DNA from 4 places in the Phyllobacterium sp. 1468 genome. Region 2 is predicted to be linked to each of the others. Evidence: predicted binding sites of a transcription regulator. Region 2 holds the regulator's gene; each other region holds the start of a gene.
The links. Region 2 encodes PhoB, which activates phosphate uptake and scavenging genes when phosphate is short. Its sites were predicted from a motif close to TGTCATNNANCTGTCAT; they were not measured.
Positions count from the first base shown of each region.

Region 1: phnC (phosphonate ABC transporter ATP-binding protein) is a predicted target of PhoB. The motif match lies at 3,532-3,548, and genes of this name have one in related genera.
Region 3: J2X72_RS04450 (PhoX family phosphatase) is a predicted target of PhoB. The motif match lies at 3,832-3,848, and genes of this name have one in related genera.
Region 4: J2X72_RS13700 (RNA degradosome polyphosphate kinase) is a predicted target of PhoB. The motif match lies at 3,031-3,047, and genes of this name have one in related genera.

Region 1 is NZ_JAVDSX010000002.1:482,934-488,572, reverse strand. Features, by position in the region: gene J2X72_RS07815 (carbon-phosphorus lyase complex subunit PhnI) at 1-873, shown strand, start outside; gene J2X72_RS07810 (alpha-D-ribose 1-methylphosphonate 5-phosphate C-P-lyase PhnJ) at 1,001-1,894, shown strand; gene phnK (phosphonate C-P lyase system protein PhnK) at 1,891-2,667, shown strand; gene phnL (phosphonate C-P lyase system protein PhnL) at 2,677-3,387, shown strand; gene phnC (phosphonate ABC transporter ATP-binding protein) at 3,614-4,447, shown strand; gene phnD (phosphonate ABC transporter substrate-binding protein) at 4,531-5,442, shown strand; gene phnE (phosphonate ABC transporter, permease protein PhnE) at 5,515-5,639, shown strand, end outside.
Region 2 is NZ_JAVDSX010000001.1:205,316-210,954, forward strand. Features, by position in the region: gene J2X72_RS01050 (SDR family oxidoreductase) at 124-1,113, opposite strand; gene J2X72_RS01055 (hypothetical protein) at 1,235-1,588, shown strand; gene J2X72_RS01060 (gamma-glutamylcyclotransferase family protein) at 1,585-1,995, shown strand; gene J2X72_RS01065 (ferritin-like domain-containing protein) at 2,081-2,572, opposite strand; gene phoB (phosphate regulon transcriptional regulator PhoB) at 2,707-3,393, opposite strand; gene phoU (phosphate signaling complex protein PhoU) at 3,407-4,138, opposite strand; gene pstB (phosphate ABC transporter ATP-binding protein PstB) at 4,161-4,934, opposite strand; gene pstA (phosphate ABC transporter permease PstA) at 5,005-5,639, opposite strand, start outside.
Region 3 is NZ_JAVDSX010000001.1:918,682-924,320, reverse strand. Features, by position in the region: gene J2X72_RS04455 (hypothetical protein) at 1-1,635, shown strand, start outside; gene J2X72_RS04450 (PhoX family phosphatase) at 1,763-3,760, opposite strand; gene J2X72_RS04445 (threonine/serine dehydratase) at 3,882-4,871, opposite strand; gene J2X72_RS04440 (HAD family hydrolase) at 4,987-5,639, opposite strand, start outside.
Region 4 is NZ_JAVDSX010000004.1:336,434-342,072, reverse strand. Features, by position in the region: gene ppx (exopolyphosphatase) at 1-267, opposite strand, end outside; gene J2X72_RS13700 (RNA degradosome polyphosphate kinase) at 539-2,767, opposite strand; gene J2X72_RS13695 (zinc-finger domain-containing protein) at 3,310-3,555, shown strand; gene J2X72_RS13690 (FAD-dependent monooxygenase) at 3,552-4,829, shown strand; gene J2X72_RS13685 (hypothetical protein) at 4,833-4,994, opposite strand; gene J2X72_RS13680 (hypothetical protein) at 4,994-5,281, opposite strand; gene J2X72_RS13675 (amino acid ABC transporter ATP-binding protein) at 5,390-5,639, opposite strand, start outside.

The DNA.
Region 1 (5,639 bases), on a different contig from region 2:
CGCGCCTACCGCACCACATTGCCGCGCTTTGGCTATACCAAGCCGGTGGAGACTTCGCAGATGGCGATCGAACGGCGGATATCTGCAACTTTCAAGGATTTGCCAGGTGGACAGTTACTCGGTCCGACATTCGACTATACGCATCGCCTGCTCGATCCCGAACTCGCCGAAGATGGGATCGTCGAAACGCCCGAACGCCGCGTTGACGCGCACGAACATACACCACGCGTCACCGATATTCTCGGCCATGACGGTATGATTGAAGCCGACGGCGATATGCCCGAGGGTGTCGAGACAGGCGATCTCACACGGGAGCCGCTGTCGTTTCCGCTGGAGCGCGATTTGCGTTTGCAGGCGCTGGCTCGGGGTGATGAAGGGTTCCTTCTCGGTCTCGCCTATTCGACACAGCGAGGCTACGGCCGCAGCCACCCTTTTGCCGGCGAAATTCGCATCGGCGAGGTCGAAATCGAACTGGAAGTCGCCGAACTCGATTTTCCTCTGACGCTGGGCCGCATTCGTGTCACCGAGTGCCAGATGATCAATCAATTCAAGGGCTCATCCAAACAGCCCCCGCAGTTTACCCGCGGCTATGGCCTCGTATTCGGCCAGAGTGAACGGAAATCCATGTCGATGGCGCTGTGTGACCGCGCATTGCGGGCGAGGGAACTTGGCGAGGACATCACAGCTGCAGCGCAGGACGAGGAATTCGTCATCTCTCACAGTGACAATGTGCAGTCCACCGGCTTCGTGGAGCATCTGAAACTGCCCCATTATGTCGACTTCCAGGCAGAGCTTGACCTCGTGCGTCGCATGCGCGGCGAGCATGAACGCCGCGACAGCGAAAACAGCGAAGCCAAAGAGGCAGCAGAATGAGGAGAGTGAGGTCCGATCATATCGCGCCAGTTCTGTTTCACGGATGGCGCGACAATCCACTAGGGCGCGTCGGCCTCGCCAAATCCCCCGACCTTGAACCAAATTCCCTCAGGCAAAACGGTGCAATATGATCGAATCCCAGTCTCAGCTTGCGACGTATAATTTCGCCTATCTCGACGAACAGACGAAACGGATGATCCGCCGCGCTATCCTGAAGGCAATTGCCATTCCCGGTTATCAGGTGCCGTTCGCGTCGCGCGAAATGCCGATGCCCTATGGTTGGGGTACCGGCGGTGTTCAGGTGACAGCTGCGGTGATTGGCCCGAACGACACGTTGAAAGTGATCGACCAAGGCGCCGACGATACGACCAATGCCGTGTCGATCCGCGCCTTCTTCCAAAAGGTTTCCCATGTTCGGGTGACGACAAAAACGACCGAGGCGACCATCATCCAGACGCGCCACCGCATTCCTGAAACCGCGCTGAACGCTGGGCAAACGCTCGTCTATCAGGTTCCGATCCCGGAACCTCTGCGGTTTCTTGAGCCGCGTGAGACCGAGACGCGAAAGATGCATGCGCTCGAAGAATATGGACTGATGCATGTGAAACTCTACGAGGACATCGCGCGTCACGGCCGTATCGCCACGACCTATGCCTATCCGGTGAAGGTCGAAGGCCGTTATGTGATGGACCCATCGCCCACACCAAAATTCGACAACCCAAAGATGCATCAATCTCCCGCGTTGCAACTATTTGGCGCAGGGCGTGAAAAGCGGATCTATGCCATCCCGCCCTATACCGAAGTTGTCAGCCTGGATTTTGAGGATCATCCATTCGAGATTCAGACATTCTCCGAGCCCTGCGCCCTATGCGGAGCCAAAGGCAGTTATCTCGACGAAGTCATTCTCGATGACAAAGGCGGCAGCATGTTTGTTTGCTCGGATACCGATTTTTGCGAGGATCGGCAGGTGGAGGGCCATCGCGGCCATCTTCCGGCTAATCCTGCGGAGGCAGCACAATGAGCGATATACCACTCCTGAAAGTCAGCGCGCTTTCGAAATTCTACGGAAGCCGGATCGGCTGCCAAAACGTGTCCTTCGAGTTGTGGCCAGGTGAAGTTCTGGCGGTCGTTGGCGAATCCGGTTCAGGCAAGACGACGCTGCTGGACTGTCTGGCAACGCGCCTTGCACCTTCCACGGGTTCGGTCGAGTACCGGATGCGTGATGGCCAGTTCCGAGACCTCTATCGCATGAGTGAGGCGGAGCGGCGCTTTCTGATGCGTACGGATTGGGGCTTCGTCCATCAAAATCCCGCCGATGGATTGCGCATGACCGTATCCGCCGGCGCCAATGTCGGCGAACGGCTGATGGCTGTTGGTGACCGGCACTATGGCAAGATCCGCGCGACCGCTACCGATTGGCTCGGCCGTGTGGAGATCGCCGCTGACCGTATTGACGATCAGCCGCGTGCTTTTTCCGGCGGTATGCGCCAGCGCCTTCAGATTGCGCGAAATCTCGTCACCAATCCGCGACTCGTTTTCATGGATGAGCCGACGGGTGGGCTTGATGTCTCGGTCCAGGCAAGGCTTCTCGATCTGCTTCGAGGTCTTGTAAGCGATCTCGGTCTGGCAGCTATTGTCGTGACGCATGATCTTGCGGTGGCGCGTTTGCTCTCGCACCGAATGATGGTGATGAAGGATGGTCACATCGTCGAGACCGGTCTCACGGATCGTGTTCTTGATGATCCCCAGGCGCCTTACACCCAGCTCCTCGTTTCCTCCATCCTGCAAGTCTAGGAGACAATCATGCCGACACCTCTCGTTGTTTCCGATGTCGCCAAGAGCTTCACCATGCACTTGCGCGATGGTATTCGTCTGCCCGTCGTGGCAAACGTCTCCTTCTCCATCAGGGCCGGCGAATGCGCCGTTCTCGGCGGTCCCTCAGGAGCGGGCAAAAGCTCTATCCTGAAGATGGTCTATGGCAACTATGCCGTTGATCGAGGCCAGATCATCGTGCCTTATCGCGACCGGCTCGTTGACGTTGCGGCCGCTGATCCACGCACAATGCTCGGCATCAGGCGCGACATGATCGGATATGTCAGCCAATTCTTGCGTACGGTACCGCGCGTTTCGGCGTTGGACGTTGTCGCGGAACCGCTGATTGCACGCGGTATTGATCGTAAAGATGCACGCGACAAGGCCGGATTATTGCTTGCCGGACTCAATTTGCCGGAGCGGTTGTGGTCGCTGCCACCGGCGACATTTTCAGGCGGCGAACAGCAGCGCGTCAATATTGCTCGCGGCTTCATAACAGATCATCCGATCCTGCTTCTGGACGAACCAACGGCGTCGCTTGATGCCAAGAACCGCGATGTGGTGGTCTCTATGATCCAGCAGAAGAAGGACGCGGGTGTGGCGATGTTGGGCATCTTCCATGACCAGGATGTGCGGGAAGCTGTTGCCGACAGGATCATCGACGTCACGGCGTTTTCTGTGCCGAATGGCGTAGCGGCATAATTCAACCTTTGGGTTCTATTCGATTTTAATCATCGGTTTTTCGGGAGCGGATCACACAAATTTGTGTGCCGCTCCCGTTCTCTTTTGCACCGTCGAGGTGGGTTTTCCGTGGATAACACATAAGCTGAGAAAGCAATCGGAAGTTGTCACGCAACTGAAATGAAACTGCCATCGCAGGTTCACACAATCCCTCTAGGACGAAGCAGCGGCCAAAAGGGATTGACGAATGCTGAAGATTGAAAACGTGACGCGGCGCTTTGGCAGTAACATCGCCATCGACAACGTCAATGTCGAAATTCCGCAGGGCCAGATGGTTGGCATTATTGGCCGATCGGGCGCAGGCAAGTCGACCTTGCTGCGTATGATCAATCGGCTTATCGATCCTTCCGAAGGCTCGATCCTGTTCGAGGGCACCGATGTCGCTAAGCTGCGCGGTTCGCACCTGCGCAATTGGCAGCGTGATTGCGCAATGATCTTCCAGCAGTTCAACCTTGTGCCGCGTCTCGATGTTCTTACCAATGTGCTTCTTGGCCGTCTGAACCACCGTTCGACAATCAAAAGTCTGCTCGGCATCTTCTCCAACGATGAGCGCGCCATGGCGGTCGCTGCTCTCGACCGGCTCGATATTGCCAAGACCGCCCTGCAACGCGCAGGCACACTCTCCGGAGGGCAGCAGCAGCGTGTCGCCATAGCTCGCGCGTTGATGCAGAATCCGAAAGTCATTCTTGCTGATGAGCCTATCGCTTCACTCGATCCGCGCAATGCGCAGGTCGTCATGGAGTCGTTGCGCGATATCAATGAGAAGGAAGGCCTGACCGTTATCACCAATCTGCACACACTTGATACCGCCCGGCATTTTTGCACCCGGATCATAGGCATGCAGGGCGGCAAGGTGGTTTTCGACGGCGGTCCGGATGATCTGACTGAACTGGCCGCCCGCCGCATCTACGGCGCCGATGGCCTCAAGGACGCGTTTTCAGAAGCAATTACATCGACGAGTATCGTACGCGGTTCACAGAAGCCAATCCCGGAGTTGGAGGCCATTCTGGCCGCGCGTTGAGCGTAAAAGATCGTCTTGCCCACGTTACGGGCCCACACGAACCGATCACAAACTCATTCGACGTTTGACAGGAGAGAACCATGTTGTTCAGAAAAGCCCTTCTAGGCGCAATCGCGGTCAGCGCAATGCTCACCGGCACAATGGCCCGCGCTGAAGACCTCAAGGAATTCCGCATCGGCATTCTCGGCGGCGAGAACGAAACCGATCGCCTGCGGAACTTCGGTTGCCTTGCCGACCACCTCAAAGAGACTTTTGGCTTTGAAAAGGTTTCGCTGTTTCCCGCTGCGGACTACGACGGTGTGATCCAGGGCCTGCTTGGCGGCACACTTGATTTCGCCGAACTTGGCGCTTCCGGCTATGCCGCAGTCTACATCAAGGATCCCAAGGCAGTTACGCCGATCCTCACTACGCAGCAGACAGACGGTTCGACGGGTTACTATTCCATCGGTCTCGCCCGTAAGGATTCCGGCATCAAGACGATTGCCGATGCCAAGGGCAAGACCCTCGGTTATGCCGATCCGGATTCAACGTCCGGCTATCTCGTTCCGTTGACCCAGATTCCCAAGACCACTGGCATGCCGAATGACAAGTTCTTCGCAAAGACCCAGTTCAATGGTGGTCACGAGAACAATCTTCTTGCTGCTTATGACGGCAAGGTCGACGTTGCGGTAGACGATTCTTCCGGCCTCGGTGATTTCAAGGATGGCTACACTTCCGGCACGTTCCGCAAGGAAGTCGACAAGGGCGCTGTCGATCCCAGCCTGCTGGTCGAAGTATGGCGTTCACCTCTTATCCCGAACGGCCCGCTGGTTGTTCGCAACGGCATCGGTGACGAATGGCACGCCAAGCTTGCTGATTTCTTCATGAAATTGCCAGCAACCGACAAGAAATGCTTCGAGGCTGTAGAAGGCGGGGACTTCAAGGGCTACCAGCCTGTGAAGCCCGAATTCTACAACGCGGTCATCGACATCCGCAAAAACGCGATCGGCGGCTAACGCTTGCGATCAATCACGGGGTGGCTGGTAACGGCCGCCCCTTGTCTTGTGCGCTCCATGCGGATCAACTCCATGACGTTTGCCGACCCTCAACCGCAACTGCACAGTTCGCACGACGTAGCCGAGTCTTGGCGCAAAGTCGTCGCACGCCGCCGGATGTACACGAGCCTCGGCTTCCTCCTATTGTTCATCGCGTT
Region 2 (5,639 bases):
GTATGGAAAAAGGCATGATTACCCGGCTCGACGAACCTGCCCAGATTCTGCACGGTGTGGCCAACGAAAACGCTCCCAAGCCGCTGAAACCCGTCGGCTAGGTCGCAAACTCATATCGCCTCCTCAATACCCACCGACCACGGGCAGAATCTCGCCAGTGATGTAGCTTGAGCAATGGGACGACGCCAGGAAGACATAGGCTGGTGCCAGCTCCTCAGGCTGGGCGGGTCGTTTCATCGGTGTGTCTGAGCCGAACTTCGAGACGTCCCCTGCCTCCTTGTCGGCCGGATTGAGCGGCGTCCAGACGGGACCCGGCGCAACGGCGTTGACGCGGATACCGCGGGGGAGCAGGTTTCCGGACAAAGCCCGGGTGAACGCGTGAATGCCACCCTTGGTCATCGAATAGTCGATGAGGTTCTTGCTGCCCACCAGCCCCGTGACCGAGCCCGTATTGACGATCGCCGATCCGGGTTTCATCTTGCGCGCAGCTGCTTGGGCAAGAAAGAAATAGCCGTAGAGATTGGTCTTGATCGTTTCATCAAAGTGCTGTTCGTCCAAGTCCTCGAAATCGTCCGTGTGCAGCTGGAATGCTGCATTGTTGACCAGGATATCGATCTTACCGAAGGCTTTGATCGTCTGTTCGACCGCGTCGTGGCAAAAGTCTCGCTTGCGGACGTCCCCCGCGATGACGAGACAAGGTCTTCCTTCCTTCTCGACCAGTTTCTTTGTTTTGTCCGCATCACGCTCTTCGTCGAGATGCACGATAACCACGCTGGCCCCTTCACGCGCATAAAGAACCGCAACCGCCCGTCCTATGCCGGAATCGCCACCCGTGATCAATGCGACTTTTCCATCAAGTTTTTTCGAACCCTCGTAATAGGGGGCATCGTACATCGGTGCCGGCGTAAGCTCGGCCTCGAGACCGGGTTTCTTTAGATGCTGCTTGGGAAATGGCGGAACGGGATAGGCACGGGCACCGGTTTGTGGCGCATTCTTTTTCGCAGAACTGCCCTTGTGTTTATCGATCTTATCAATCTTTGCTTGAATTTCACGGTGCCGTTTCGCAGTCTTGTCCCCTGCCGCTTCATGCCGTGAAAGGTTTGCCTGTGTCATCTGAATCTCCTTCGCCGCATGTGATCTTAACCCCCAGGCATCCGAATTGTTCCTGTCGTAATGAGGAACTATCTGCTTTGATCTGACGTTTTCGACCAACGGCACAACCGAGGGACGACAGATGGCCAAACAACCGACGATTGCCCGCATTTGGCGTGGCCGAACCCGGCCGGAACACGCTGATGAATACGAGGTGTACAATTACGAAGCTGGCATCAAGCCGCTGATCGAAAAGGCGCTCGGGGTGCAGACCCTGCGGGAGGACCGGGAGGACGAGACGGAATTCATGACGATCTCTTATTGGGAGGACGTGGAGTCGATGGCGCACTTCACCGGAGGCGACCCCAACAGCATCCATCATCTTGCCCGGGATGGAGAGTTCCTGATCGAGCTGCCTACCCGCATACAGGTTCTCAAAATCCGTTCGGCTCACGGCCTGACTGGATTTGGCAAGTTCGTCGCAGACTTCCGATGAGAATATTCGCCTTCGGCACCTTGAAGAAAGGTTTCCCGCTGCACGCCCACGGCCTGAATGATGCCGTGTTTGTGGGAAACTGCCGCACAGTCGAGCGGTTTCCCATGCTCATTGCCGGATCCTGGTTCACGCCGATGATGCTGGATTTGCCTGGCACCGGTTTTCGCGTAAAAGGCGAACTCTACGACATTGCCGAGAGCCGATTGCCTCTGCTGGACGCACTCGAATCCGTTGGCTTGCCAGGTAATTTTCGCAAGTCGATCAAGATCTGCGATGAGGACGGCAACCTCGCAGGCTGGGCGTTTGCATTCCTCAAATCGCCGGATCTCGCCATCCCGGTTCATTCGGGCTACCTGGACGAATATCTGGATGGAAGGTTCATCCCTCCATGGGAACGGCAGAAATAGAGGAACGCCCGCCCCTGGAGCCTTTCCTGCCTGGATGACGGGCGTTCTGGATCATTTTCTTTTGGGACGGGGCGTTGGCAGACAGTCAGGCAGCTGCTGCCCGGTTGAGTGAGCCTTCCGCCAGTTTCGACAGCGCGGCGTCGGTGGCAATTTCCTCCTGCAGGGTTGCTCCCAGCAGTTTCTTCGCATCGGGCATATTCAAATCCCCGGCCCAGCGCGCCAAGGTTCCGTATCGCGCGATCTCATAATGTTCAACGGCTTGCGCTGCGGATGCCAGTCCGGCATCCAGAGCGGGCTCATCCTTGAATTCATCCAGAATTTCCTCGCCTTCGGCGATAATGCCTTCTATCGCATCGCAGGTCTTGCCCTGTGCGCGTTTGCCGAAAATTTCGAAAACCTGTTGCAGACGCTCGACATGAACCTCTGTCTCGGCCCGATGCTTCTCGAAAGCAGCCTTCAGTTGCGGGGACGCCGCGCCCTTGGCCATTTTCGGCAGCGCCTTTAAGATTTTGCGCTCGGCGTAGTAGATGTCCTTCAGGGTTTCATGAAAGAGTTTGTCCAGTGTCTTCTCGACCATTGTAAGACTCCCATTCGTTTGGCGGTTTCGTGGTTAAACGCAATCTGGCTGCGCAAGTCGACCGCGGGTGTAACGAGGGTGCTGGACAATGGTTCCTTGTTCGGGCCGGAAAGGTAATCCCGTCGCCTCCAATATTAACCGAATGAATATCCCGCGCCCCGCACCGTGCGGATGGGATCGATGGAGCGGCCAATGTTGATGGCCTTGCGGAGACGTCCGACATGAACGTCGACGGTGCGGTCGTCCACATAGATGTCGGCGCCCCAGACATTGTCGAGCAGCTGACCACGCGAGAACACACGGCCCGGAGATTGCATCAGGAATTCCAGGAGCCGGAATTCCGTCGGACCGAGTTTGAGTTCGCGTTCCTTGCGGTAGACGCGATGTTGCTCACGGTCGAGCTTGAGATCGCCGAAGCTCAGCACATGCGACAGAAGGCTCGGGTTGACCCGGCGCAGCATGGATTTGATGCGTGCAAGCAGCTCCGGCGTCGAGAACGGCTTGACCATGTAATCGTCCGCGCCGGTCGCAAGGCCGCGCACCCGCTCGCTTTCCTCGCCGCGCGCCGTCAGCATGATGATCGGCAGGATTTCCGTCTCGCGCCTGGCTCTCAACCGCCGGCAGAGTTCGATGCCGGAAAGGCCAGGCAGCATCCAGTCGAGGATCAGCAGATCCGGCACTTTCTCCCGCAGGGCTATCTCCGCTTCATCTCCGCGTGCGATCGTCTCGACTGCATAGCCTTCAGCTTCAAGATTGTACCTGAGGAGAACGCTCAAGGCTTCCTCGTCTTCCACAACGGTGATTTTGGGAGCTATAGCCATTTTCTACCTTCAATTAGGACGCGAGAGGTTCATCCACGACGATAGTGTGGGATTGGTCTTCCTTTGGGCGTTCCGCCGGAAGCTGCGTTCCCGTCACAATATAATAAACTGTCTCTGCTATGTTCGTCGCATGGTCGCCGATGCGTTCAATGTTCTTTGCACAGAAAAGCAGGTGCGTGCAGGCGGAGATATTGCGCGGATCCTCCATCATGTAGGTCAGAAGTTCGCGGAACAATGATGTGTAGAGCGCATCGATCTCATCGTCACGCTCGCGCACGATATTGACCTGCGCGACCGAACGTGTGGCGTAGGCGTCGAGAACGTCCTTGAGCTGCGTCAAGGCCAGTTCGGCAATGGTCTGTAACCCGCGATAGACGGAGAGCGTTTGCCTCGTATCGGTAACAGCAACCACGCGCTTGGCAATGTTCTTGCCAAGATCACCGATGCGTTCCAGATCCGATGAAATGCGGATCGTACCGATGACTTCACGCAGGTCGATCGCCATGGGCTGACGCTTGCCGATGATGGTAATCGCCTTTTCGTCGATTTCGCGCTGACCGGCATCGAGGATCAAATCGTCCGAGATCACGCGCTGTGCCAGCGCATTGTCCGACTTGACCATGGCAGCGACAGCCTGTTCGACCATGCGCTCCGCATGCCCGCCCATCTCGGCGATCTTGTGCGTCAGGAACTTCAGTTCTTCGTCGTAGGAACGGACGGTGTGCTGTGCTGTCTGTTCGGTCATGATATCAACCTCTTTCCCGTGATCAGCCGAAGCGTCCGGTGATGTAGTCTTGCGTGCGCTTTTCCGTTGGGCTGGTGAACATCATTTCGGTATCACCTACCTCGACGAGGTTGCCCAGATGGAACATTGCGGTGCGCTGCGATACGCGGGCCGCCTGCTGCATCGAGTGCGTCACGATGACGATCGTATAATTTTCGCGCAATTCGTCGATCAGTTCCTCAACCTTCGCGGTGGCGATCGGATCGAGCGCCGAGCACGGCTCATCCATCAGGATGACTTCCGGGCTGACGGCAATGGCGCGTGCAATGCACAGGCGCTGCTGCTGGCCGCCGGAAAGACCTGTTCCCGCTTCGTGCAGGCGATCCTTCACCTCCTCAAACAGGCTGGCGCGACGCAGGCTCTTTTCGACGATTTCATCGAGTTGCTGGCGGTTCTTGGCAAGACCATGAATACGCGGGCCATAAGCCACGTTCTCGAAAATCGACTTCGGGAAGGGATTGGGCTTCTGGAAAACCATGCCAACGCGGGCACGCAATTCCACAACGTCGATTTTTGGATTGTAGATGTCCTCATCGTCCAGTGTAAGAAGGCCGCCGACCTTACAGCCTTCGATCGTGTCGTTCATGCGGTTCAGGCTGCGCAGGAAAGTCGACTTGCCGCAGCCCGAGGGTCCGATCAGGGCCGTTACCATCTTCTCTGGCACATCGAGGCTGACACCGAACAGCGCTTGCTTGTCACCATAGTGGACGGTGACGTCCTTGCCCTGCATCTTGATAGCATTTCCCTGAGCGCTCATTTTGTCGTTTACCGCTTTTTCGAGATTTCGTTCCGTCATCAGGTTCATAATTAGAGCCTTTCCCGACCCGTTACCACCGCCGCTCGAAGCGGCGACGCAGAATGATGGCTGTGATGTTCATGACCGCGAGGAAAATCAACAACACGATGATAGCGCCCGATGTACGCTCGACAAAGGCGCGTTCCGCCTCGTTGGCCCACATATAGATCTGCACTGGCAGCGCCGTGGAAGGATCGAGCGGCGTTACAGGACTGTTGGCGACGAATGCGACCATACCGATCAGAAGCAGCGGCGCCGTCTCACCCAGCGCGTGCGCAAGACCGATGATCGTGCCGGTCAGGATGCCGGGGGCGGCCAGCGGCAGGACGTGGTGGAACACCATCTGGGTCTTCGACGCTCCGACGCCCAGCGCCGCAGCGCGGATCGATGGCGGAACGGCCCGCAGCGCTGCGCGGGTCGCGATGATGATGGTCGGCAATGTCATCAGTGTCAGCACCATGCCGCCGACCAGCGAGGCCGAGCGCGGCATGTGGAAGAAGTTGATGAAGACAGCCAATCCGAGAAGTCCGAACACGATCGAAGGAACAGCCGCGAGATTATTGATATTGACCTCGATGATGTCCGTCAGCCGGCTCTTCTTGGCGTATTCCTCAAGATAGATGGACGCGGCGACGCCAATCGGCAGGGAGAGACAAAGGACGATCA
Region 3 (5,639 bases), 710 kb from region 2:
ATCAAGTTCAACCCGACAAGGGTTGGGACGAATGAAAAAGACCTGAGAAATACCATGCTGCAATTTGCAGGCGCCATAAAATCACATAGCGATGACGATCTCGAACTGGCTAAAAAATACGTTATGTCCAGGCTCCACGGAGGAGGCACAGCTACTGCGGCCTATGAAGCTCTAGCGAACCATATTACACATAGAGATGATTATAAAGAAGCATTTAAAACTGTTTTAAAGGAGCATCCTTCTTGTGAACAATCCATGCATAGCTTCCGCAATAACACCTGGTGCAGTACGATGGCATCTGAGCTCCTTGAATCAAAATTTGATGCAGAAGTTCCGCCGTTTGTGGCTGCCGTCTTTTTTAGAGAGGTTTATCCAGAACTATTTAACTCTATTGTGTGGGACACACCGAAAAAAGATCCATCGGCGTCAAACCCTCAAATAGATGACGCCAAATTTAATGCTGCCAAAGTAAAGTACAATTTATTCTACGCAGCCGGTAAAGAAACCGTGAAGCCTTATGATTTTAAGGGGGCTTTTAGGCTAGCACCGACAGACACTTTGGATAATCTTGGTGTTAACAATGTTCCATTGGCAGTCTTATTGCCTTCTTGCGATGGAGATGTATCCGATCTTGCAGGGTCTCATACCTATGATCACAATCGGTTCGGACCTACCTCAGACATGGCCCCGCGCTATCAGATCCTGGTGAAAGGTGCCAACCACAATTTCTATAACACGATCTGGTCCGGTTATGATGATGGTAGTGCAGAATCTTATGATAATGACGCCTTCTACTGTAAGGATCGCCCAGACACAATTCGTCTGCTTCCTGAAGATCAACGACGTGGGGGCAGTTTTCTCCTCAGTTCGTTCATGCGCTATCATGTGGGTGGCGAGGAAAAGTTTGCGGCCTATTGGAACGGCATGGCTCAATTGCCCAATGCAGCATGCCCCTCAACCGATGGACCTTGCGATGAGCGTATCGTCCTGACCATCCAAAAGGGTGACAAACGCCGCGCATTGATCCAACGATTTGAGGATGAAAAGAGCCTGGAGAAGAATGCCTTGGGTGGGCAGACAGTGCTATCAGGGTTTGAGACAATGAGCCGCTGCAATACGCCCGTCGGTTCACATGATGTCTGCAACAATCTGCAAGGCCTCAAGTCTCTCGCAGATCATGCCGAGCTTGCCTGGTCAAAACCCAACCCGACATTAACAACCGACCTGACGGGGCTCTCCACCAAGGGGATGGATTATTTAACCTTCCGTCTTGCAGTGGCTGCGCCTATTGGCCAGGAGGTGCTGGTGACGCTCACCGATAGTGTTGGTAAAACGGCAACCATCACAGCGAGCGATTATAGTGATGCGCTCTATAATGCACCACGTGCCAAGGCAAACGGCATGCCAATGATCGATGACCCGCGTGATACGCCCTATGCGGATAAGGGCAAGATCAAGACCTTGCTTAACATGGTGGCGATTCCACTGAAGGCGTTTAAAGGAATCGACCTAACCAGGCTGAAAGAATTGAAGCTCACCTTCCCCAAAGAAAGCGGCAAGGTTGCAATCACCGACATCGAATTGCAAAATTTTGGTCGCGACCAGGCCGAGCAGGTGTTTTTCTCGCGCAAATAATGATCGAAGGCCCTCTGCCTTAGCAGAAGAGCCCGCCAACGCAAAAGCCCGGCTTCAGAAATCTGAGGCCGGGCTTTTTATCGGATCGAATGCGCACCGGGCGTGCGCGCCCGAGATCCTTGTTACTTTAAACGCCGATCTTGCCGCCGCCCTTTTTTGTGATGGCGAGGACAGAGGGACGGACCGGCATGTCGTCCTTGAAGTCCGGCCAGCGGGTCGACAGGTCTTCGTAATAGGATGGACGGCCGAAGGGCTTCCAATCGTCGCCGCCGTCACCGGGATGCTGGACCGCAACCATGAATGTTGCCATGTCCGGCAGCATGAGCGGGCCGCACATTTCCGCGCCAACTGGCACGCGGAAGAACAGTTTGGACGTGCCACGGGCGGGACCGTCCGTATCCACGGCCCATATGCCATCGGTGCGGCCGGTTTCCTTGGGGGAATTGCCGTCCGTCGCTACCCATAGGCGTCCATCCGCATCGACCGAGCAGTTGTCCGGCATGCCGAACCAGCCATTCTTGGTGGTATCGGTGGAGAAGGATGCGCCGACATCTGCGACTGATGGATCGCCGCATTTCAGCAATATTTCCCACTTGCCCTTGGTGGCGGCGAAATTGCCGTCTTCCTCGGTAATTTCGACTATATGACCGAAGGCGTTCTTGGCGCGCGGGTTGACCGCATCAACCTGATCGTCCTTGCGCTTGGTGTTGTTGGTGAGCATGACATAGACTTTGCCATTGGCGCCGTTCGGGCCAATGTCTTCCGGGCGATCCATCTTGGTCGCGCCGAGCAGATCACCAGCGCGGCGGGTTTCGATCAACACGTCTGCCTGGCTGGCAAAGCCATTGGCTTCCGTCAACGGCCCCTCACCAAAGACAACCGGCAGCCAGTTCACCGAACCGTCAACATCGAATTTGGCGACATAAAGCGTGCCGTCATCGAGAAGATCCATATTGGCGGCGCGGTCATCCGGGTTGAACTTGCCGGTGGTGACGAATTTGTAGACATATTCGAAGCGGGAATCATCACCGAGATAGAAGACGACGCGGCCATCCTTGGCGACGATGGAATCCGCACCCTCATGCTTGAAGCGGCCGAGTGCCGTGCGCTTTTTCGGAATGGAGTTGGGATCGTTCACATCGATCTCGACCACGTAGCCAAAGCGATTGGCTTCGTTCGGGTCCTTCGACAGGTCGAAACGATCATGAAACTTGCCCCAATCATAGGTGGTTTCCGGGATGCTATTGCGCTTGTAATTGTCGGCTTCCTTGCTGTCCTCGGGCAATTTACCGAGGAAGTAGTAGTGAACATTTTCTTCGCCCGAAACATAGGTGCCCCAGGGCGTAACGCCGCCCGAGCAATTATTGATCGTGCCCAAAACTTTCTTGCCGGACGAATCGGCGTTGGTCTTGACGCGGTCATGGCCGGCAACCGGGCCGGACAATTGCATCTCCGTGTTCGCAGTGATGCGCCGGTTGAGCTTGCCGTCCTTGACGACCTGCCACTTGCCGTCGGTCTTTTTGATTTCGACAATGGTACCGCCATGGGCGGCCATTTCGATATCGACACGCTTCTTGTCAGCTGGCGCAATCTCGATCTTGGCGTCGCCTTTATCATCCTTGACGACTTTGACGATACCCGGGAACATCAGATGTTCATTGGTGTATTCGTGATTGACGACGAGCAGGCCATGCTCGGAAGAACCGTCGATCGGAATATAGCCGACATAATCATTGTTGTAGCCGAATTGCTTGGCCTGGGATTCCGGTGTCTGGTTCAGCGGATCGAACTCGGGCGAATCGGCAAAAATGCCATCACCCCAACGCAACAGGACATCAGCGTCATACCCGGGGGCGACATGGTGCGTCTCATCGATGCCGGCCTCAACTTCGTCAAAAACGAAAGCCGATTTGCTCTCGGCGCGCGCATCGTCAGCCATCATAAGCGCCATGGGGCTGACGGTTGCGGCGATGGCGGATACGGCGAGCGAGCCCTTGAGGAAACCCCGCCGCGAGAAGCGCGCTGCAATGAGCTCACCCATGGTGGCATTGTCGGTCGGGTTGTTTCCCGGGCCGTCATTTTCCTCGATCTGGCTGGTACGGAATGGCTGAGACTGTTCGTTCATGGCGCTTACCTCTGGCTATATGGCTGGGTCTTCAACGTCTCTTAAACGTACTTCCCCGCTATGACGCCAGAGTAACAATATGATGACAGACGCGCGCGTATTGCGCCCCTGAGACTAAGGTCTAGGCTGCCGCGATGAATTCGCCATAGAGGTCGAGATCGACATTGCCGCCGGATAAAACGACAGCAACCGTCTTGCCCTCGATATCGACTTCGCCGCTTGCCAAAGCCGCAAGCCCGACGCAGCCGCCGGGCTCTACGATCAATTTCAGGTGGTTCGCCGCATCGCGCATCGCAGCCTTCACCGCATCATCGGCGACCGCGATGGCACCGGCAAGGTTGCGCTTGTTGACCGGGAAGGTGAGATTTCCCGGTTGCGGCGTCAAGATCGCGTCGCAGATCGAACGATGGCCGGGTTCATTGGCGACCGGCTGACCCGCGATCAGCGACCGGCGCAGATCATCGAAATTCTCCGGCTCAACGCCCCATATGCGCGTTCCGGGAGAACCAGCCTTTACTGCCACGGAAATGCCGCTGATAAGGCCGCCGCCGCCACTCGGCACGAACAATTCGTCGAGCGTCAGACCGCGCTCATTGGCATCGGCCACGAGTTCGAGGCCGATCGTTCCCTGCCCCGCCATGATGGATGGATCGTCATAAGGCGGCACAAGGATCATGCCGCGCTCCTCGATATAGGGTGCAGCAACCTCATCGCGCGTTTGATTGTAGCGGTCGTAAAACACAACTTCCGCGCCATAGGAACGCGTGTTGGCGACCTTTGTCTGCGGGGCGTCAAGCGGCATGATGATAGTGGCATGAATGCCGAAAAGCTTGGCCGAGCTGGCCACGCCCTGGGCGTGATTACCCGAGGAATAGGCGATGATGCCGCGCTTGTGTTCGTCCCCGGTGAACTGGCTGATACGGTTGTAGGCACCGCGGAATTTGAACGAGCCTGTGCGTTGCAGACATTCCGGCTTGAACAGGATACGCGCCTTGTACTTTGCGTTCAGTGCTTCGGATTCGACAAGCCGCGTCGATACGATCTGGCCTTTGAGCCTCGCTGCGGCGGCCTCGACGTCTCCTATGTTAATCGCCAAATCCTGACTGTCCATGCTGCCCTCGCTCCAGGTCGTACAATGCGTAGGATTGATAGCACCGCGATCCGCAACGGGCACTCAAATCATTGTCATCATAGCAATCGAAGAGGGCGGTGCTTTTAGATTAAGACTAGGATTGAGCCCGCTTGTCCAGAAACTGCGGCAGTTCGGCGATGGAACCCAGGATAGCATCGCTGAGATGCGCAAGGTCATCCAGCGTGCTGTTTCCGGACAGGACGCCGATGGCAAGGCCGGCGCCGGCTGCATGGGCCATCTCCAGATCGTGTGCATTGTCGCCGACCATGGCGATAGAATTGGGCTCAAGGCCCGTCTTGGCCGCAAATAAATGCAGCTGGTCCGCATGGGGCTTGGCGCGCGCCACGGAATCATAACCAATGACCACGGTGAAGAACGCGGTCAGGCCGAGCGCTTCCGCCGTTGCTCGCGCACCGGCTTCCGAGTCGTTGGTGGCGATGCCGAGGACAAACCCCTGCGCCACCAGCGCTTCCAGCGTCGCGTGCAAACCTTCGATGCCGATGGCGCGGCGCGAACCCTCTTGCACGGCATAGGCGTTGTAGGCCGTGATCCGCTCGCGCTTTTCCTCGAGCGTCAATTCGGGATGCCACAGATCGACAATGTCGTTGACAGTTCCCGCGGCGATGACCGAGCCGCCGCGAAACTTTTCCATCTCCCAATCATAACCGCCCGCTTCGACCAGTGCCCGCGCCCGTGCCTCATCACCATCGGCTGCCTTGTGCGCCAATTCCATGGTGATTCCGAACC
Region 4 (5,639 bases), on a different contig from region 2:
CAGAACGTCGAGCGAAACGGCCCCGGCCTGATCGGCCAGCGCGCGAAAACGACGCAAAGCACGCAGCGCGCTCTGTACTGCCTTCGCATTCAGCTTGCCGGTTTTCGCCAGCCCCTTGCCGAGGCCGCAGAGTATCTTCTCATTGAACAGAACGGTGGGAGACCGGTTTACGCCTTCATACACCACCAGACGTACAGAGTTCGAACCGATATCGATGACAGCAGCTGGTTGACGCCCCTGCACGCGTCCTTGTGCAGCCGATATCATGAGAGAATCGGACGGTAAGTATGGCGCAGTTCTGTTTCCCGGATGGCGGGACAATCCACGCGGAAGGTGGCGAGGCCGATGTTTACCCATCGGACGATGCCGCCTGACAAAGTGGGTGTCCGCCAGCCGGAAACCCGAAGGGCCGGGTGAATTTGGCCCAATTCCTTGGGGCTTCGGCTTCGTCCGATGCAAAGGCATCGCCCTCGCCAAATCCCTCGACCTTGAGCCAAATTCCCTCCGGCAGAATGCGTCATATTTATCGTCCGAGGCTCTAAGCCTTATTTCTCTTTGACCGCTTGCGATGCGCAATCAATCGCGGTGCTGAAGACTTCAGCGACTTGCCACGGCCTGAAAGGCTGGGATTTGTCATGAAATATTCCTGTGCGTTAAAAGCTTCTTCCCCGTCAGCAGGTGTGATCCGACGCGACGTTCCGTCTGCTAGTAACTCGTAACTCTGCTGATTGTCGAGAAGGTTCGCCAACATAATCTGTGAAAGAACCTGTTGATGCACTGTTGGATTGGTGATCGGCACCAGCGTCTCGACGCGGCGATCGAGATTGCGGGTCATCATGTCGGCAGAGCCCAAATAAACCCGTGCCTTTTCTGACGGCATCGCTTCACCGTTGCCAAAGCAGAAGATGCGGCTGTGTTCGAGAAAACGCCCAACGATGGATTTCGCGCGGATATTGTCAGAAAGGCCCGGGAGCTGCGGTCGAAGACAACAAATGCCTCGCACGACGAGATCGATCTCTACCCCTTGCCGGCCCGCGTCATAGAGGGCGTCGATAATCTCGGCGTCGACCAGGGAGTTCATCTTCATCCAGATCGAAGCCGGCCGCCCGGCCTTGGCATGAGCGATTTCCTCGGCAATGTGCTGCATGATGCGCGGGCGAAGTGTGATCGGCGAAACGGCAATGCCCATCTCGCCGGAGGGCGGCGTATAGCCCGTGATGAAGTTGAATATCTGCGCCACATCGCGACCGATAGAAGGCTCGCAGGTGAAGAATGACAAGTCGGTATAGATCTTCGCGGTGATCGGATGATAGTTTCCCGTCCCCAGATGCACGTAACTGCGCAACTTCGCCTCTTCACGGCGCACGATGAGAGACATCTTAGCGTGGGTCTTCCATTCGATAAACCCAAAGACGACCTGTACACCGGCACGTTCGAGATCGCGGGCCCAGCGGATATTGGCTTCCTCGTCGAAGCGGGCCTTGAGTTCGATAAGCGCCGTTACCGACTTGCCGGCATCGGCGGCATCAATCAGGGCACGCACGATCGGGCTGTCGTTCGACGTGCGATAGAGGGTCTGCTTGATCGCTACGACATCCGGATCGGCGGCAGCCTGGCGCAGGAACTGGACGACCACGTCGAAGGATTCGTAAGGATGGTGAACGACGATATCTTTTTCGCGGATAGCTGCAAAACAATCGCCGCCGTGCTCGCGAACGCGCTCGGGGAAACGTGGATTATAGGGCACGAACTTCAGATCGGCACGCGGGATGCTGACGATTTCCGAAATCATGTTGAGCGCAAGCAGTCCATCGAGAACGCTGATGCGATTGTCGGGAACACCGAGCTCGGTGGCAACGAAACTGCGCAGTGATTCCGGCATTTCATCGTCGAATTCGATGCGAATAACCTGACCGCGACGGCGCCGCTTGAGTGCCGTTTCGAACAGGCGCACCAAATCCTCTGCCTCCTCCTCGACCTCTATATCACTGTCGCGGATGATGCGGAAAGTACCGGCACCTTTAACCTCGTACCCCGGGAAAAGCCGCCCGGTGAACAGGCTGATCGCATCCTCCAGCGTGAGGAAGCGGAAACGACCCTTGTCGTCGGGAATTTGGATGAAGCGCCTTAACGCTTGAGGCAGACGCAGCAACGCTGTCATTGGACGATTGTCGGTGCTCCGGTTGAGGAGCATGGCGATCGAGAAACCAAGATTGGGAATGAATGGAAAAGGATGCGCCGGATCAATGGCAAGCGGCGTCAGAACGGGATAGATCGTTTCAAGGAAATGGTCTTCCAGCCAGGACTGCTCATTGGCGGTCAACCTGTCAGGACGAACGATCTCGATGTTTTCCTTGAGCATTTCCGCGCGCAAATCATCAAACCGGTGCTGCTGGGCAATCTGCAGCTTCACGACCTCATCGAGGACGAATTCCAGCTGTTCCTGGGGTGTGCGCCCATCGTCGCTGCGGTCTGAAACGCCAGCGCGTACCTGTCCTGCCAGTCCGGCGATACGCACCATGAAGAATTCATCGAGATTGGCTGCAGAGATGGAGAGGAAACGCAAACGTTCGAGCAACGGCTGGTGCGTGTTCTCGGCTTCTTCTAGAACGCGGCGATTGAACTGCAGCCAGGAGAACTCACGATTAACGAAGCGATCGACGCTGGTGTGCAAATTCGCCAGATCCACATTCTCCAGGGCCTGTGGAATCGCATTCGAATCCGCTTGTTCCAAGGCTTTCGGAATCGCGGATGATTGTTCGTTCATTGGTACTCTCCGACAAAAACGTCCCGTTAAAAATGGAAGACCCTTCGGCGCCCTTTGGAAATGGTCTCAGTGTCCGACTTGAAACTTTACTGCGGCGGTCATCCGGCGCGATTTTCTACACTTTCAGTGCTCACGCATCTTACGTACGTTGCACTCGTCGCGAAAGCGACCCCGAAAACCACGCCATATGTCGCCGCAGCGCCTTTCAAGACGGACGCTCAGGCGCTCACCGTAGACAAGTCTTTTGACAGTTTGATAGCAAGCGTCTTGAAATCGTCATCATATCGCTGAATTGCACTCTAGAGCGAAAAACATCCAAATGGAATCGTTGTGCCGGGTGAATTTTACTTTGAAATAGCCATTGCGCGGCTCGTCTTGAGAGGATGATGGACCTGCCGGCGGGATGCCTCCGGGGATTCGCACTGTTTGGCGAATGCAGAAGCAATACTGCGACATAGAACGCGTTTCCTTTGCGCGCCTTTTGTTTTAAGACAAATCGAATGGGCGCTGTGCGCGCTTGGCGAAGATTTCAGGAGCGAATAATGGCTGGACACAGCATCCCTCATTTCCAGAACAGCGCAGGACATGCAAGCATCGCCATCGGAGTGAAGGAATTCATGTGCGTCGGCGCCAATTCTCCTTTCGACCACCCGCATGTTTTCCTCGATCTCGGCGACGACAATGAGAAGGTCTGTCCCTATTGCTCGACGCTTTATCGATTTGACCCCTCACTTGCCGCTGATGTGACCGTTCCCGAGGGTTGCACCTATGTGGATAAGGCCGCTTGAAAGCAGCACTCATTGATCTGAAAACAGAACGAAACAGGCGAATTCCAAATCCTGATCAGATCATCATTGCCGGTGCAGGGATTGCTGGCCTCACTCTTGCCCTCGCGTTGAGCGCCAAGGGCTTTCATGTCCAGATATTCGAGAAAAGCGCGGCGCTCGCTGAAATCGGTGCCGGATTGCAGCTTTCCCCGAATGCGACTCGGCTTCTCGCTCGGCTCGGCGCGATGGAACAGCTGCAATACGCATCTGTTGAACCGCAAGCGGTCTGCCTGCAGGATGGAACAAGCGGGGGCGAATTGCTGCGGTTGCCAATTGGCGAACAGGCGACGGAACGCTGGGGAGCGCCCTATATCGTTTGTCACCGCGCCGATTTGCAGAACACTTTGCTCACTCTTGCCCGCAGCCAGCCCAACATCGCCATACAGTTGCAGTCGACCGTGACGCAGCGCAAGGCAGACAGCCAGGGCATGCTCGTCCGCGTGCAATATCATGACCGCATCGAAGAACACCGCGGCGCGCTGCTGGTCGGCGCAGACGGCGTGTGGTCGAACCTGCGTACCGCCGTCTCCGACGCGGACCGTGCACGTTATACCGGCATGGTCGCATGGCGATCGTCGCTAGGGGTCGACCAATTGCCGGAATCGTTCAAGACCCTGTTGCCACCAGGGATCAACGTCGTCGCCTGGACCGGCTCCAACGCGCATCTGATCGCCTATCCTATCCGTTCAGGCCAGATGATCAATTTCGTAGCGGTCGCGCCCGACCATCAGGCTGGCAACCGATGGCCCGTTCCCGTCGATCCGGGGAGCCCGAGCCAGAATTTCATCCGGGAGTTCGCGAGTTGGCATGTGGGCCTACGCGACGTCATGCGCGCGGGTCGTCCCTGGACGCCATGGCGGCTATTTGAAATGAAGAAATGCCGGTTCCTGACCGAGGAACGTGTGGTGCTGATTGGCGACGCTGCGCATGCCATGACACCCTATGCGGCACAGGGTGCAGCGATGGCCATCGAAGATGCGTGCGCATTGGCTGATGCTTTAAGTGCAGATCGCGCCGCGTGGCCCTCTGCCCTCGCCCGGTTCAGCAGAGCCCGGACGAAGCGTATCAGCGCAGTTGTCAGGCGCGGAGCGCTCAACCACCTGGCCTATCACGCAAAGGGACCGGTGGCCGTTGCGCGTAATATCCTTTTGCGCAACCGTCCGGTGGAAAAGTTCATCAAGGGATTTGACTGGCTGTACGGATTTGATGCGGAAGAACGAAAAGAACAGGTTTGAACGTTATTCGGCCGGCGTGCCGCGGCGTTTCAACCCGCGGGTGATTTCGGCGATGCGATCCTTGGTTTCTCTCCGGTCCTGATTGAACTCGTGTCTGGCAACCAAGATCGCGCCACCGCTGATAAACGTCAGCCAAAATACTATGAAAAATGCATCAAACCACATTATTGCAGTCCTCTTTTCAGTTGCAATCTACCATATAGATGAAGGCCATACGAGAGCGACGCACTGCTGAACATGACGATCGATTGCACAACATAAAACGATGGTCTGTGTTCAATTTCCGAATTTGCAAAGCTGACAACAGGACCTAGGAACCCGACGACGGCGACAGCAGTGGATAACCTGTCGATAGCGGCGGCTATATATTTTTGAACTTCATTGCTACGAATCTTTTCTGTTGCTACCGCTTGCTGTTGCGCGGAGTTGGGCTGCTGAAGATCTTCGGTCATGCAAATCCTGATGAAAATGGCTTTGTCAAAAATCTGAAATTAAAAATCATAAAATGACGGCGGCCGGTTTGGCCGCCGCAATAAATCGGAAATTTCGCTCCAGGGCTGCTAGTGCAGGATCTGGCTGAGGAACAGTTTCGTGCGCTCGTGCTGCGGGTTGTCGAAGAATGCTGCGGGTTCATTCTGTTCGACGATCTGACCCTGATCCATAAAGATCACACGGTTTGCGACCTGACGGGCAAAGCCCATCTCGTGCGTGACGCAAATCATCGTCATGCCTTCTTCGGCCAACTGGACCATCGTATCCAGCACTTCCTTGATCATCTCCGGATCGAGTGCCGAAGTCGGTTCATCGAAC